2 regions of the Saccharopolyspora halophila genome follow, and region 1 is predicted to be linked to the other one. Evidence: riboswitches for the same ligand, from Rfam matches in the RefSeq annotation. Region 1 holds a riboswitch; the other holds the start of a gene.

Region 1 (3,200 bases):
GGTGTTGAGCGTGATCTCGGTGCACAGGTTCGACGAGTGCACCACGCCCGCGTGCTGCTGCGGGGAACGCAGGTTGCACGGGTCCTTGAAGGTGATCCACGGGTGCCCGGTCTCGAAGAGCAGGGTCAGCATCCGCCGCCACAGGTCCACGGCCCGCACCTGCTTGTGCACGCGGATCTCGCCGCGCTCGGCGGCTGCCTCGTACTCGCGGTAGCGCTCGGCGAACGCGCTGCCGTACAGATCGTGCAGGTCAGGCGTCTCGTCGGGGGAGAACAGGGTCCACTGCTCGTCGGCCTCGACTCGGCGCACGAACTCGTCGGGAACCCAGTTGGCGGTGTTCATGTCGTGCGTGCGACGCCGGTCGTCACCGGTGTTCTTGCGCAGGTCGAGGAACTCCTCGACGTCGATGTGCCAGGTCTCCAGGTACGCGCACACGGCCCCCTTGCGCTTGCCGCCCTGGTTGACCGCCACCGCGGTGTCGTTGGCGATCTTGAGGAACGGCACGACGCCCTGCGATTCGCCGTTGGTGCCGCGGATGTGCGCACCGATTCCCCGCACGGGGGTCCAGTCGTTGCCCAGGCCGCCGGAGTACTTGGCCAGCAGCGCGTTGTTCTGGTAGGAGCGGAAGATCGCTCCGAGATCATCGTCCACAGTGGTCAGGAAGCACGAGGACAGCTGGGAGCGAGTGGTTCCCGCGTTGAACAGCGTCGGGGTCGAGCACATGAAGTCGAACGACGAGAGCAGCCGGTAGAACTCGATGGCGCGACCCTCGCGGTCGTCCTCGCGCAGCGCGAGCCCCATCGCGACTCGCAGGAAGAACGCCTGCGGCAGTTCGTAGCGGATGCCGTCGTGGTGCAGCAGGTACCGGTCGTAGAGCGTCTGCAGGCCCAGGAAGTCGAACGCCAGATCGCGGTCGGGTTCGATCTCCGCACCGATCCTGGTGAGGTCGAAAGCGGCCAGTTCGGGGTCCAGCTGCCCCAGCTCGACCCCGCGACGCACGTAATCGGCGAAGTACTCCGCATAGCGCGTGCGCATCTGATCCTGATCGGCTTCCTGCTGCCTGCCCGCCAGCGAGGTCAGCGCCTCGCCGCGCAGGTTGTCCAGCAGAAGCCGTGCGGTGACCTGCGAGTAGTTCGGCTCGGTCTCGACCAGCGTGCGCGCCGACAACGTCAGCGCCTCGGCGAGCTCCGCACGAGCGATGCCGTCGTAGATGTTGCGGCGCACCTCGGCCAGCACGGATTCGGGGCGCACGTCCGCGAGGCCTGCGCAGGCCTGCTCGACCACTGTGGACACCCGATGCCAGTCCAGCGGGGCGAACTCGCCGCCGGGGTATCGGACGGTGATCGGGGGAGCGGTTGGTGTTGCGGTGGGCGACTCGGTCACCGGGACTCTCTCCTCGCGAGCTCGGAAGGCACGCCCGGAACCGGCGGCGAGCACGCGAGCACGACGGCGCGATCCGCCGTCGTGCGTCCGCGCGGACCCTCCCGCGAGGTCCCGGACTGGCGCGCACCTCTCGTGCGCGCGCCGGTGGCAGGTCTTCGGACTCACGGGCGGCCGGCCGAATGGCCGGTCCTACTGGCCGTCGCTTCCCAGGCGCATCGCGCCCAGTGCCGTTGACGGCGGTCGTTCCCGTTCACCGCTGCGGGGCAGTCCCGGAATCGCACCGGGTTCCCTGTTGCCACACCGAGCCCGTTCGGCCCGGTGAACCACCAGCACGCATCACTCTACATGTTGGGGGTAGAGATGCCCCGGATGCCTATATGCGCGTGTCGCGATGCGGCATTGGTGAGTTCCCGAGTGCCGGGCGGGGGCGGAGATGGCGGCCCCGCATCGTCGTCAAGGCGGCGCGTTTCGACGCATGCCGTGTTGGATGCTCGGGTGAATCGACGCTCCAGGGCGAAGAGGAGCCCACCGCCCGCGCCGCTCTTGCGGGCTGTGCTCTTGCAGCTACTCGTTACAACGACCGTCCCCGTCGCCGTCGATGTCATTTGGGGCCGCAGAATGACCGGCCGTGGTGTCGGATGTACCGGCTCGTCGCGGGAGGTCGGCATCCCGAGGTGGAGCCGGATGAAGCCAGCGCGTGGTGGTCTTTCGGACCGCTGAGCGCCGAACACGACGCGTGCTCGGCGGGATGGGTGCGCGTTCAGCTCCGGGCGCTCTGGTGGAGCTGTGCGGTTCGCTCCTCGGCGGCGCGGTCGTGGCCGACGAACGGGGCGATGGCGCAGTAGAGCAGGTCGGGGAGCAGTTCGGGGAGCTGCCGGGCCTCGCCGCGGCGCACGCGGTTGTACAGCACCTCGAGGACCGCGCCCACCACGACTTCGGCCGTGAAGTTCGGGCCGGGCGCGGATTCCGGCAGATCTTTGGTCTGCTCGGTCATCAGGTCGGTCAGGCGGCCGAGGATCTCGCTGCGCCGCTCCAGCGCCTTGGGGCCTGCGGCGAAGACCTCGACGATGCCGAGCACGGCCGCGTCGGGGTCCGCCGCGAGTTCGCGCAGCGTGCACTCGAGGGCGGCGCGAGCGCTGGCCACCAGATCGTCCTGGGCGGAGTAGGCCTTCTGCGCGGCCGAGGTGACCCGCTCGGCCACTTCGTCGTAGGCGGCGAGGAAGGCCGCTTCCCTGTTGGCGAAGTGCTGGTAGAAGGTCTTCCGCGAAACGCCGGCGCGGCCGATGAAGTCCTCGACGGTGGCCTTGGCGTAACCGGACTCGCCGACGCAGGAGACGACCGCGGCGAGTATTCGTCCCCGCTGGTCGCCCGCGACCTCGTCCGCCGGGATCCCGTGCCTGCCCGGCGGCAACTTCCGCGGCTCCCGCGGAACCCTGGCGCTCACCTGCCTGCTACCTCGCTCGTCATCGAAGGGCAAGTCCTTTCGACGAGGCTACCGGCCCGCTACCGTGCCCGCGTGCACCTTCCGGAAAGCGAACGCGATCACTCGATTTCGGATTCCTCGACCTCGTTTCGCTCGGCGATCGAGGAGTGGTATCGAGCCTGCAGCCGGGCGTGTTCGGAGAATCGCGATTGCGCGGATCGGTACGCGGCCGTCGTCGAGGCGCTAATCACCTGGCTGGCCGAGAATCCGGCAGCGGCGCGGATCTACTTCGGCGGCGGGGAGAACTGCGCCCATCCCGAGTTGGAAAGCCTTGCCTTGGCCGCCAGGCAGCGGATGACCAGCACCATCACCGAGCTCATCGTGGTCTGCGGCG
Region 2 (3,200 bases), on a different contig from region 1:
GTGCTCGGTCATCGAGGAGCGCAGCTCCTCGGGCAGGGCGTCGAACCACTCGCGGTAGCGGGTGGCGGGAACGCGGATGGCCGCGTCGGCCATCTGGTCCTCGGTCAACCACTCGACGTCGTGACCGCCTGCGGCGATGAGCCGGTGGATCAGCGTGTCGCCGTCGAGGCCGGAGACGTCCAGGCCGCCGAGGTCGTAGCCCGCTTCGGTCAGCGCGTCGAGCAGGACCACCGCCGAGGCCGGGGTGTCCAGGCCGACCGCGTTGCCGACGCGGGAGTGCTTGGTCGGGTACGACGAGAGCACCACGCCGAGGCGCTTCTGCCCGTTGTCGACGTGCCGCAGCCTCGCCAGCGAAACCGCCGTGCCCGCGACGCGGGCAGCGCGCTCCGGGTCGGCGACGTAGACCGGGATGCCGTCGGACCCCTCCTCCTTGAAGGAGAACGGCACGCTGATCAACCGGCCGTCGAACTCCGGAACCGCGACCTGCATCGCGGCGTCCATCGGCGAGACGGTGTCGCTCTCGGCCCACACCGCGCGGCTGGTGGTCAGGCACAGTCCCTGCAGCACCGGAACGTCGAGCTCGGCGAGCGCGCCGGCGTCCCAGGAGTCCTCGTCGCCGCCCGCGCTGGCATCTGCCGCCACGGCGCCACCGGCGGCGAGCACGGTGGCCACCAGTGAATCGCAGCCGGCCAGCAGCTCCCGCAGTCCCGCGGCGTCGGACAGGCTGCGCAGCGATCCGCAGAACACCGGCACCGCGTTCGCCCCGGTCGCCTCGATCTGGTCGGCGAGGGTGTCGACGAAGGCGGTGTTGCCCGCCAGGTAGTGCGCCCGGTAGAAGATGACGCCCACGGTCGGCTTCGACGGGTCGTGCGCGCGCTTGCCGTGCAGGCCGAACTCCGGTGTGGACTGCGGCGGCTCGAAGCCGGTTCCGGTGAGCAGCACCGTGTCGGACAGGAAGTTGGCCAGCTGGGTGAGGTTCGCCGGGCCGCCCTCGACGAGGTAGGTCAGCGTCTCGGTGGCCACGCCCGCGGGCACAGTGGACAGCGCCATCAGCTCGGCGTCCGGAGTGGCCTCACCACCCAGGGCGATGGTGGGCAGACCGGCGGCCAGGACCGCGTCCAGCCCTTCCTCCCAGGCGCGACGCCCGCCCAGCAGCCGGACCACCACCACGTCGACGTCGCGCAGCAGCTCGGGCACGTCCTCGGCCGCGACCCGCGACGGGTTGGCCACGCGGTAGTCGGCCTCGGCGGCGCGGGCCGCCAGCAGGTCGGTGTCCGCAGTGGACAGCAGCAGAACTCGGGTTTCGCGGGCAGGCTCGCTCACGCGGAATCCTCTCTCGGGGTGCGCGCCCCGGCGGGGTCATGGCGGTGAGGGAGTCTCCTGACTCCCGGATCGTCGCGGCGCTTCCCGCCTTCCCACCCGCCCGCGCGGGGCCGGGCCGTGGCTGGTTGGGGTCCGCTCCCCGGTCACAGTGGCGCGACCGCCCCGGATTCCCACCGGGTTCCTCCACGTCACCGCCGAATCGGCTTTCCGGATGATCCTATCGGTCCTGCGATCTCCGACCACCCGCACAGCGATTCCGGGACGAACCCCACAGCAAGGCGACAGTTTTGCCTAGAACTGCAAGACTTCGATGTCCGTTTTGTCCGGACAGTTTTAGGCAGAACTGTCACCACCACGCGCGCCGGGCGAAACCTCTCCTAGAGCTTTCGGCTGGTCAGTAGCCCGCTGTGGGGTCGATCGGGGCCAGGAGCGGTTCGCCCGCGATGTGGCGGCGGACGTTCTCCTGGACGCGCCGCGCCAGGGCGGGCAGCAGCAGCGACTGCGGGTTGGCCGTGTGCGGGGAGATGAGGGCGCGCGGGTGCGAGAACAGCGGGTGCCCGTCCGGCAGCGGCTCGGGGTCGGTGACGTCCAGGGCCGCGCCGCCGATCTCCTCCTCTTCGAGGGCCCTGACCAGGGCTTCGGTGTCGACCAGCGAACCTCGGGCGATGTTGACCAGCCAGGCGTCGGACTTCATCGCCGACAGCACGTCGGCGTCGATGAGCTTGCTCGTCCGGGTGGTCGCGGGAGCCGCCACCACCACGAAGTCGGACTCGGTCAGCACCTGGCGCATCCCGTCGGCGTCCTCGGACGGCCAGGTCCGCTCGGCGCCGTCGACCGGCTTGCCGGAGCGGTTGACCGCCAGCACCGTCACCCCGAACGGCCGCAGCATCTCGATCAGCGCCCGTCCGATGCCGCCCGCACCAATGATGCCGACGGTCGAGCCGGTCAGGCTGCGCATCCGGTCCGGCCGCTGCCAGCTTTCCGCGCGCGCCATCGCGGGCAGCTGCCGCGCCCCTGCCAGCATCAAGCCGAGGGCGTGCTCGGCGACAGTCTGCGCGTAGGTCCCCGCCGCCGAGGTGAACCGGACGCCTTCGCGCAGCACTCCGGAGGCCAGCCAGGACTCGATGCCCGCCGAGGGCAGCTGCACCCACTCCAGGTCAGGATGATCGAGCTCGGGGAAGCGGCTCGGCTCGGCGCCGAACCACACCAGGGCAGCGGCTTCCTCGGCGGGGGCGAGCTCGCCGCCCCCGGCCACCACGGCCGCTTCCAGCTCGGGCGGCGCGGCAGGACCAACGTGGACCTTCAACGACTTCTCCATCTCTGCTGCTCAGGGCCTGCTCATTCGACTACCGGCGGACGGGCGCCTAGGAGATCAACTCGGCCAGCGCGGGCAACTGCGCGTCATCGGCCAGCGCGGAACCGACCGCCACCACATCGGCACCCGCGGCCAGGAATTCCGGCGCGTTGTGCGCGGTCATCCCGCCGGTGGCCACCACGCGCAACCCCGGGAACGGGCCGCGCATCGCCTTGAACCAGGAACTGCCCAGCTCGGCGGCGGGGAACGCCTTGACCCAGCGCAGCCCGAGCCGCATCGCGCGCTGGATCTCGGTGGGCGTGGACACACCGGGCAGGTGCGGGAGCTCGAGCTCGGCGCTCAACCGCACGATCTCGGGATCCAGGCCGGGCGCGACGGTGAACGCCGCACCGGCCGACCGCACCGCGCGCAACTGCTCGGGGTCGATGACGGTGCCCGCGCCGACCGGACGCCCGCGCTCGGCACCCGCGGCCACCGCCGCCCGCAGGGACGGCTCCGCCCGCGAGCTCTCGACGGGAACCTCGATGGCGTCGATGCCCAGGTCCCAGGCTCGTTCGGCGAG

Evidence for each region. Region 1 has a riboswitch for cobalamin ahead of ABD289_RS21860 (ribonucleoside-diphosphate reductase subunit alpha). Riboswitches for the same ligand answer to the same signal wherever they lie in the genome.
Region 2: it holds a riboswitch for cobalamin, as region 1 does, so the genes downstream of both, cobN (cobaltochelatase subunit CobN) here and ABD289_RS21860 (ribonucleoside-diphosphate reductase subunit alpha) in region 1, are expected to answer to the same signal.

What each region holds. Positions count from the first base shown of each region.
Region 1 covers NZ_BAAARA010000021.1:201,818-205,017, forward strand. The annotation lists gene ABD289_RS21860 (ribonucleoside-diphosphate reductase subunit alpha) at 1-1,383, opposite strand, end outside; cobalamin riboswitch at 1,513-1,726, opposite strand; gene ABD289_RS21865 (TetR/AcrR family transcriptional regulator) at 2,144-2,827, opposite strand; gene ABD289_RS21870 (hypothetical protein) at 2,900-3,200, shown strand, end outside.
Region 2 covers NZ_BAAARA010000015.1:189,124-192,323, forward strand. The annotation lists gene cobN (cobaltochelatase subunit CobN) at 1-1,323, opposite strand, end outside; cobalamin riboswitch at 1,354-1,560, opposite strand; gene ABD289_RS19315 (D-isomer specific 2-hydroxyacid dehydrogenase family protein) at 1,718-2,641, opposite strand; gene ABD289_RS19320 (bifunctional 4-hydroxy-2-oxoglutarate aldolase/2-dehydro-3-deoxy-phosphogluconate aldolase) at 2,688-3,200, opposite strand, start outside.